Regions from separate parts of the Streptomyces sp. NPDC006208 genome, predicted to be linked through region 2. Evidence: riboswitches for the same ligand, from Rfam matches in the RefSeq annotation. Region 2 holds a riboswitch; the other holds the start of a gene.

The links. A riboswitch is a leader RNA that binds a small molecule or an ion and turns the genes downstream of it on or off. The one in region 2 is predicted to bind cyclic di-AMP.
Region 1: it holds a riboswitch for cyclic di-AMP, as region 2 does, so the genes downstream of both, ABZ208_RS12280 (M23 family metallopeptidase) here and ABZ208_RS12985 (transglycosylase SLT domain-containing protein) in region 2, are expected to answer to the same signal.

The regions. Positions count from the first base shown of each region.
Region 1 is NZ_JBEXSW010000012.1:113,122-117,327, reverse strand. Features, by position in the region: gene ABZ208_RS12290 (HPr family phosphocarrier protein) at 1-199, shown strand, start outside; gene ABZ208_RS12285 (GntR family transcriptional regulator) at 372-1,049, opposite strand; gene ABZ208_RS12280 (M23 family metallopeptidase) at 1,265-2,035, opposite strand; cyclic di-AMP (ydaO/yuaA leader) riboswitch at 2,048-2,213, opposite strand; gene ABZ208_RS12275 (pitrilysin family protein) at 2,441-3,808, opposite strand; gene ABZ208_RS12270 (pitrilysin family protein) at 3,826-4,206, opposite strand, start outside.
Region 2 is NZ_JBEXSW010000013.1:103,718-107,923, forward strand. Features, by position in the region: gene ABZ208_RS12980 (stearoyl-CoA 9-desaturase) at 1-843, opposite strand, end outside; gene ABZ208_RS12985 (transglycosylase SLT domain-containing protein) at 1,737-2,603, opposite strand; cyclic di-AMP (ydaO/yuaA leader) riboswitch at 2,608-2,768, opposite strand; gene ABZ208_RS12990 (FAD-binding oxidoreductase) at 3,163-4,206, opposite strand, start outside.

The DNA.
Region 1 (4,206 bases), on a different contig from region 2:
CTCCGGCGTCCCCGTGACGATCGCGAAGGCCGACGGCACTCCGGTCAACGCCGCGTCCATGCTCGCCGTGCTGGGTCTCGGCGCACAGGGCGGCGAAGAGATCGTGCTCGCCTCGGAGGCCGAGGGCGCCGAAGCCGCCCTGGACCGCCTGGCCAAGCTGGTCGCCGAGGGCCTCGAGGAACTCCCCGAGACCGTCTGACGCGTTCGGCCGCGCAACCGGGCGGTCGAATTCATGGCGAAGCCGCGGCATCCCGAATCAGGGACACCGCGGCTTCACTCTTTCCCCTGGCCCTTTAAATACCGCACGGAATTCGGGCAGCAGAAATAGGCCCGCTGCACGGCATTACACATCTTTGTATACGGCGCCCGTGTTAATGACGGACGCTCGCGGTGTTTACGGCATGTTGCGAAGTCCTCACCCACTCGGGACGGCGCAGCCGGTGGGCCACCGCGGCCCGCTCCGCGTGCAGGGCGGTCAGGGTCCTGGCCCGCTCCACGTCCCCGCGCGCCACGGCGTCCACGATCGCGCCGTGCTCGGCCCAGGACTCGACGGGCTTGGCGGGCTGCTCCACGGTGTACATCCACGCGATCTTGTGGCGCAGCTGGGTGAGCAGGGCGGTCAGCCCCGGGCTGCCGCAGGCCTGGGCGAGCGTCTCGTGGAACCAGCTGCCGAGCGAACGCAGATCCTCGCCCTCACCGCGACGCGCCCGCTCCTGCCCCAGCCTGACCAGGCCGCGGAGCACCTTGAGGTGCGCCTCGGTGCGCCGCTGCGCCGCCCGTGCCGCCCCCAGGGGCTCCAGCAGCAGCCGGATCTCCAGCAGGTCGGCCGCCTCCTGCTCGGTGGGTTCGGCGACATGGGCGCCGGCGTGCCGGCGGCTGACGACGAAGCCCTCGGACTCCAGGGTGCGCAGGGCCTCGCGGACCGGGACCCGGGAGACCCCGTAGCGGCGGGCGAGCTGTTCCTCGGTCAGTCTGCTGCCGCGCTCGAACACACCGGAGACGATGTCGTCGCGGATCGCCGTGCATACCGAGTGCGCGGGAATGCGCATGACCGAACCTCCGCTTTAATCCGCGCGAAACGCCGCCGACGGTGCGCGTTCCCACCCCTGTTCCTGGCCGTGACTCTATTGCAATCGGCGTGATTTTCCGATGGCAGACCGAAATTCATGGATATCTTTTGGCCAGTACAAGTAACGCCGAAGGCCCCGGCGGCGGGCCAGGGCCTTCGATGTGGTGCTCGGGTCGGTTGCGGGCGGCGCCGGCGTCAGACCGTGACGCCGCGGGAGCGCAGGTACGCGAGCGGGTTGATGTCGGAGCCGTAGTCCGCGGTGGTCCGGGCCTCGAAGTGGAGGTGCGGGCCGGTGGAGTTGCCGGTGGAGCCCGCCCGACCGATCTGCTGGCCGGGGATGACCCGCTGGCCGACCGAGACGCCGATGGACGAGAGGTGACCGTACTGGGTGTACGTGCCGTCGTTCATCCGGATCACGACGTTGTTGCCGTACGCACCGCCCCAGCCGGCCTCGACGACCGTGCCGGAGCCGACGGCCACGACCGAGGTGCCGGAGGCGGCATGGAAGTCGATGCCGGTGTGGCTGCCGGAGGACCACTGCGCACCGCCGGCCTGGTAGGCGGTGGAGACGTAGGAGCCGGCGACGGGCAGCTGGAAGGAGTTGAGGCGACGGCGCTCGGCCTCACGGGCGGCGCGCTCCTCGGCCTCGCGGGCGGCCTTGACGCGGGCCTCGGCCTTGCGCTTGGCCTCGGCCGCGGCCTTGGCCTGGGCGGCGGCCCTGGCGGCCTCCTCCTTCTGCGCGGCAGCCTGGTCGGCGACCTCGTCGGCGACGGTGTCCACCGCCACGACCTGGGTCAGGCCGGTGTCCTCGGGCGAGGGGGCTTCGGAGTCGGCGGCGAGGGCCGGAGAGGCGAGGGTTCCGATGACGCCGGTGGTGGCGAGGGTCGCGACGGAGGCCATGCCCGCGCTGCGACGCGCCAGCCGGCTCGGACCACGATGTTTCCCGGTGGCACGGGTGAACGCCATGAAAAGGCTGGTCCTTTCCTTCCTTCTCGCCTACCGGGTTAGCTGACGGGTTCGGAGCAGGAAGGTCTCCTACGGGCACCTCCGCACGGGGTGCGAAGGCATCCGATTCACCCCAGGGACTGAGTGGGTCCCCGGCTCCCCAGGCTCGCGCCTGACGGGGACTCGGCGATGACTGTCCGTGCCGCGGATGCGGCGGGCTACGGCGAACAGCCGGATTGACGCTAGGCCGATCTTCATCCGATCGCCAAAAATTCAGCGTCTTTTGTAGCGCATGCCACAGGGCATACTCCCAACTGCCGTATGAAAACGGACAAAAGACGGAACCCCGGCATCACACCTGAAGCCGGGGTTCCACTTGCCGGTTTTGAGTTGTATGTCTGCTGCGCGGGTCGTCCCGCGGCGCAATCAGCCGCTGACGACGGTCACTTCACCGATACCGAGCGCCCGCACCGGCTCCTCGATCTGCGACGCGTCACCGACAAGCACCGTGACCAGCCGGTCCACCGGGAAGGCGTTGACGGCCGCCGCGGTCGCCTCGACCGTGCCCGTCTCGGCCAGCCGCCTGTACAGCTCCGCCTGGTAGTCGTCCGGGAGGTGCTGCTCGACCTGGTCGGCGAGCGTGCCCGCCACGGACGCCGCCGTCTCGTACTTCAGCGGGGCGACGCCCACCAGGTTCTGCACGGCGACGTCGCGCTCGGCATCGGTCAGACCCTCGGCCGCCAGTGTGCGCAGCACCTTCCACAGGTCGTCCAGCGCCGGGCCGGTGTTGGGCGTGTCGACCGAGCCGCTGATGGCGAGCATCGACGCACCGGTGCCGTCGGGCGCGGACCGGAGCACCTGGCCGAAGGCCCGTACGCCGTAGGTGTAGCCCTTCTCCTCGCGCAGCACACGGTCGAGGCGGGAGGTGAGGGTGCCGCCCAGGCAGTACGCGCCCAGCACCTGGGCCGGCCAGACGCGGTCGTGGCGGTCCGGGCCGATGCGGCCGATGAGCAGCTGGGTCTGCACCGCTCCGGAACGGTCCACGATGACCACCCGGCCGGTGTCGTCGGCGGTGATCGGCGGTACCGGACGGGACTCGGTCTTGTCGCCGGTCCAGGCGCCGAGGGTGTCGGCGAGCACGGCGTCCAGATCGACCCCCGTGAGGTCACCGACGATCACGGCAGTGGCGGTGGCGGGCCGCACATGGGCCGCGTAGAAGGCCCGCACCGCCGCGGAGTCGATCCCCGCCACGGTCTCCTCCGTGCCCTGACGCGGCCGCGACATGCGCGAGCTCGCAGGGAAGAGCTCCTTGGAGAGCTGCTTGGCGGCGCGCCTGGCCGGGTTCGCCGTCTCGTGCGGGATCTCGTCCAGCCGGTTGCGCACCAGGCGATCGACCTCGCTGTCGGCGAAGGCGGGCGTGCGCAGTGCCTCGGCCAGCAGCCCGAGCGCCTTGGGCAGCCGGGAGGCCGGGACCTCAAGGGAGACCCGGACGCCGGGGTGGTCGGCGTGCGAGTCGAGCGTGGCGCCGCAGCGCTCGAGCTCGGCCGCGAACTCCTCGGCGCTCCACTTGTCGGTGCCCTCCGACAGGGCGCGCGCCATGATCGTGGCGACGCCGTCCAGACCGTCCGGCTCGGCGTCCAGCGGGGCGTCGAGGAAGATCTCGACGGCCACCACCTGCTGGCCGGGGCGGTGGCAGCGCAGCACGGTCAGACCGTTCTCCAGCGTGCCGCGCTCGGGGGCGGGGAAGGCCCAGGGCCGGGCGGTGCCGGGGGTGGGCTGCGGGTGGAAGTCCATGGTCACGGCAGCGTCACTCACTGGTCCGCGCCCTCCTGCTCGTCGTTGTCGGCGGAGGTGTCCGCCGAGCCGGCCTCGTCGCCTTCCTCGCCCTTGTCCTCGGATGCGGGCTCGTACACGAGGACCGCCCTGTTGGTGGGGTGCAGCCGGGCCTTGGCAACCGCCTGCACCTCCTCAGCGGTGACCTCGAGTACCCGCCGCACGGCGGTCAGCGCGAGCTGCGGGTCGCCGAACAGCACGGCGTACCGGCACAGTTCGTCGGCCCGGCCGGCGACGGTGCCGAGCCGGTCCAGCCACTCACGCTCCAGCTGCGCCTGGGCCCGCTCCATCTCCTCGGGCGTGGGGCCCTCGGCGGCGAACCGTGCCAGCTCCTCGTCGACCGCGGCCTCGATCTGCGG
Region 2 (4,206 bases):
ACCGGTGAGCACCAGATAGCGGGCGGGCGCGTGCACGAACAGCATCCGCGCGACCCAGCGGCACCAGGCCCCGGCACCCTGCCCCGTCGGGGCGGCCTCGCCGATGAAGATGGCGTTGGTCAGGCTCGCGAAGTACGCACGGCCACGGCGCACTTCCGTCCCGGCGGGCGGGAAGGTGTGCTTCACGCAGAGCCGGAGGGTGTTGCTCATCTGGAACAGCGGGATCAGCGGTACGCACCACACCACGAGGAACGCCGGCCAGGTGCCGGTCACCAGGGTGAGGGCGGCCGATCCGCCGTACAGCACGGTGGCGGTGGCCTTTTCGGCCACCGCCGAGGCGCTCCAGAACGACCGCGCCCGCGCGAGCGCGAACTGGAGGTGGAACAGCGGCGAGAACAGCTTGCCCAGCACCCGCCGCCACATCGCCTCCCGCGTCATGCCCGGTCGCAGGCCGAGGCTGATCAGGAAGGCCTGCACGGTCGGGTCGCGGAGCGTCATGTGGTGCGCTGCATGGTGGTCGGCCACGTGCTCACGGCTGTAGCGCTCGAAATTCTGGATCACCAGGATCGAGGAGACCGCGCGGCCGATGGCGATGTCGGTCGTGCGGCGGCGGTACATGTTGCGGTGCGAACACTGGTGAAAGATCATCATGCGCAGATTGCGCATGCCGTGCAGGGTGACGGCCCACCCGGCCGGCAAGGCGAGCAGCCACCAACCCCCGAGAATCCAGGCGCCGGTGGACAGCGCACTGCCGGTCACCATGGCGGCCGTGGCGGCGATCAGGTGGTAACCGGCAGTCCAGCCCGGCGAGTTCTGGCCCTCGATCGGTTTTCCGGTGAACAATGTCAGCCGATGCTGCAGAAATCCCGGAAGGACGCGCATCGTTTCCCGGGGATCCATTCCGTGATGGTTCTGATCACTTCGCGCCGGCCGCAGCGACTCCGCCGCCATCCCGCCCCTCTCGCTGTTTCCGTCGCACGGCCCGGGCCGGAACCTGCCCGGGCCGATGGCTCAATTACGCCGAAACCTGGGGTGTTTCAGTCCCAGCCCGTGTCCTCGCCCTTTGCGCCGCCAACCGGAACGGAGGCGTCCCATCCGGTGTCGCTGAGAACGCCTCCGGAAACCGGATGAGACGCATCCCATTTACCGTCATGACCTGCGGACTTGGCGGCTAAGACCGTTCCGGCACCGCCTGCGATCAGCGCACTCGTGAATGCCGCGACCACGGCACGGTGAATACGACGTGGCATGTGTTTCTCCCCCTCAATCACACCGCGCCGGCAGCGCGGTGAATTGCTATTGACTCAATACTGCCAGCTGCAGACGGGCAGTTCCGGGGAATGCGGTGTCCGCAAAGGGACAGGCCAGAAGTGGACTTGGACAGAACGGGCCCTGACGGTCGCCGGGCAGGCCCGGGCAGGGGCCGTTGCCGGTTGCTCCGAGTGGAGGTTTCCATGGGGGCGATGACTGACGGTCGCGGGGCCGGCCAGGGCAGGGCACCTTGGTGGTTGCCCGGCGCGACGGTCCCGGGGCCGGTCAAGGCAGGGGCCGTTGGTGGTTCCTGGGAGTGGGGGATTCCATGGGGGCGATGACGGACTGCCCCCGGACCGGCCAGGGCAGGGCACCTTGGTGGTTGCCCGGCGCGACGGTCCCGGGGCGTCAAGCTCGTGGAAGGGTGTCGGGGCAGCACAATGCCCGGGGCTCCGCCGAACCCCGGGCATCGCAGAGCTTTTCGGTCAGTAGGGACCGTTCACGTTGTCGATCGAACCGTACTTGTCGGCGGCGTAGTTGCACGCGGCCGTGATGTTGGCGACGGGGTCGAAGGGGTCCATCGCGGTGCCCGGGACGTGGTAGGCGGCGAAGGTCGGGTCGATGACCTGCAGGAGTCCCTTGGAGGGCGTTCCGGCCGCGGCGTTGGAGTCCCAGTTGTTCATGGCCTGCGGGTTGCCGGAGGACTCGCGCATGACGTTGCGGTGGATGCCCTCGTAGGTGCCCGGGATGCCCTGCCGGCCCATGATGTCCAGCGACTCCCTGATCCAGCCGTCGAGGTCGTTGGTGTACACGGGGGCGGCCTGCGGAGCCGACTCCGGCGCGGACTGCTCGGCAGCGCCGCTCTCGGCGGCCGGTGCGCTGGAGCGCTCGGAACGGTCGGCACGGTCGGACGAGGAAGGCCGCTTCTCGGCGGGGGCCGGCGCCTCCGCCTTTGCCTCGGGCTTTGCCTTGGCCTTTGCCTTCGCGCCGACCGTCAGCTTGAGGCCGGGGTGAATGAGCGAGGGGTTCTCGCCGACGGCCTCGCGGTTGTCCTTGTACAGCTGCTTCCAGCCACCGCTCAGCGAATGCTTGCCCGCGATCTTGTAAAGGGAGTCGCCGGGCACCACGGAATAGGTGACGGGCCTGATCTTCTCCGCGGCCACCTTCGTGGCGACGGCGACGGTCGGCGCCACGGCCTTTTCGGCGGCCACGGCCGTCGTCGGCTGCGCCGCGCCGGCGGAGGTCGCTCCCAGCATCGGGAGAGCGAGCGCGGCGCCGCCGGTACCCGCGGCGACGAAACCCCGAGTGAGGGAGCTGGACTTGGGACGGCGGTGCTTACCCTTTGCAGGCATGACGAATTCCTCTCCGTCGCCTGCGAGGTGAGCTGTCGGGTTCGGGCTGGAGATGCCCGGTCGCACTGGGAGTGCGACTTCACCCCGAGCCGTTCCGGATGCCGGATCGGCGCTTACCTGGGTCCCCCGCTCCTGCCTACGTCCGTGAGTGGGTGCGGTTCCGGGCGGCGGCAGGATTCGGCGGTCCACCCGGATTGAGGTGACCGTAGGCGAGGCCATCCGGATGGAACAAGCCCGAAATTCACACCACAAACCACCCTATGAATACGACCATGGAAATTTCGTGATCAATTCCCCGCCCGACAGCTCAACTGGCCGTCCACAGAAGGGAACTGGGCCAAGCGGGAAAACTGACCATATTTGCACTCGTGACCGATATCACTCGCAATGAAAGGAACAACCCGCGCCATGACGGCACATCAGAAAGCGACAAGCAGCGCAACTTATCGCTATAGAGACACCGAGGCTAAATTCGGACTATTCACCCCACATGCGACATTCTCCTGCCCGATCGGGAACAGTGCAGGTCAGAGACGCTGGGGTGCGCCGGGGAGTCCGCTCAGGGTGCGATGTTGTGGTTCAGGCGGAAGAGGTTGCCGGGGTCGTAGCGCCGCTTGAGTGCCACCAGGCGGTCGTAGTTCTGCCGGTAGTTGGTCCGCACCCGGTCCTGGTCGTCCTGGTCCATGAAGTTCACATAGCCGCCGGCCATGGAGTACGGCCGGAGGGCGGCGGCGTAGTCGCGGGCCCAGCCGATGGCGGCGTCGCAGTCGGCGCGCGTCAGCAGGGTCGGGCTGAGAGCCGTCGAGAAGCCGGCGTCCCGGTAGGCGAAGGCGGTCTCCGCGGGGCCCACCCGGTGGCAGGCACCGTCGATGGGGAAGATCACCGTCGTGCTCTGGATCGTAGGGGCGGTGGCGCCGTACTCGACATGCGCGTCGAGCGCCCCGTCGGGCAGATCGTGACTGAAGGTGCCCTTCCAGTAGTGGAAGAGGCCCGCCGGCAGCAGCTCGTCGAAGAGAGTGTTGATCACCGGATACGGCATCCGCCCGAGGTGCTGCCCCACGACGGGTCCGAGACCGGCGAGCCGTGCGCGGATGCGCTCGTCCTGGTCCTGTGGGCCGCTCCAGCAGGTCACGACCGCGCACAGGGGCCGCCCGTGCCACCGCTCGGGCAGGAAGGGCAGCGCCGGCCCGAGTCCCACGACGAGCAGCGCGCCGAGCTCGTCCCCGGAGTCCGCGATCAGCTCCCGGTACCCCCGCATCACGTCGGCGTCCAGGGGATAGAACGTCGGCCCGCCGAGGATGTCGGCCACAGGATGCAGCCGGTACTCGAACGATGCGACGACCCCGAAGTTGCCGCCTCCGCCCCGCAGCGCCCACAGCAGGTCCGCCTCGTGCTCCGGCGTACAGGTCAGGAATGATCCATCGGCCGTGACCACATCCGCCGAGAGCACATTGTCGCAGGCCAGACCGCATCTCCGGGCCAGATGACCCATGCCGCCCCCGGTGGTCAGACCGCCGATTCCGGTGCTGGAGACGACACCGCCCGTGGTCGCCAGGCCGAAGGCGTGCGTGGCGTGGTTGAGATCCGCCCAGGTACAGCCGCC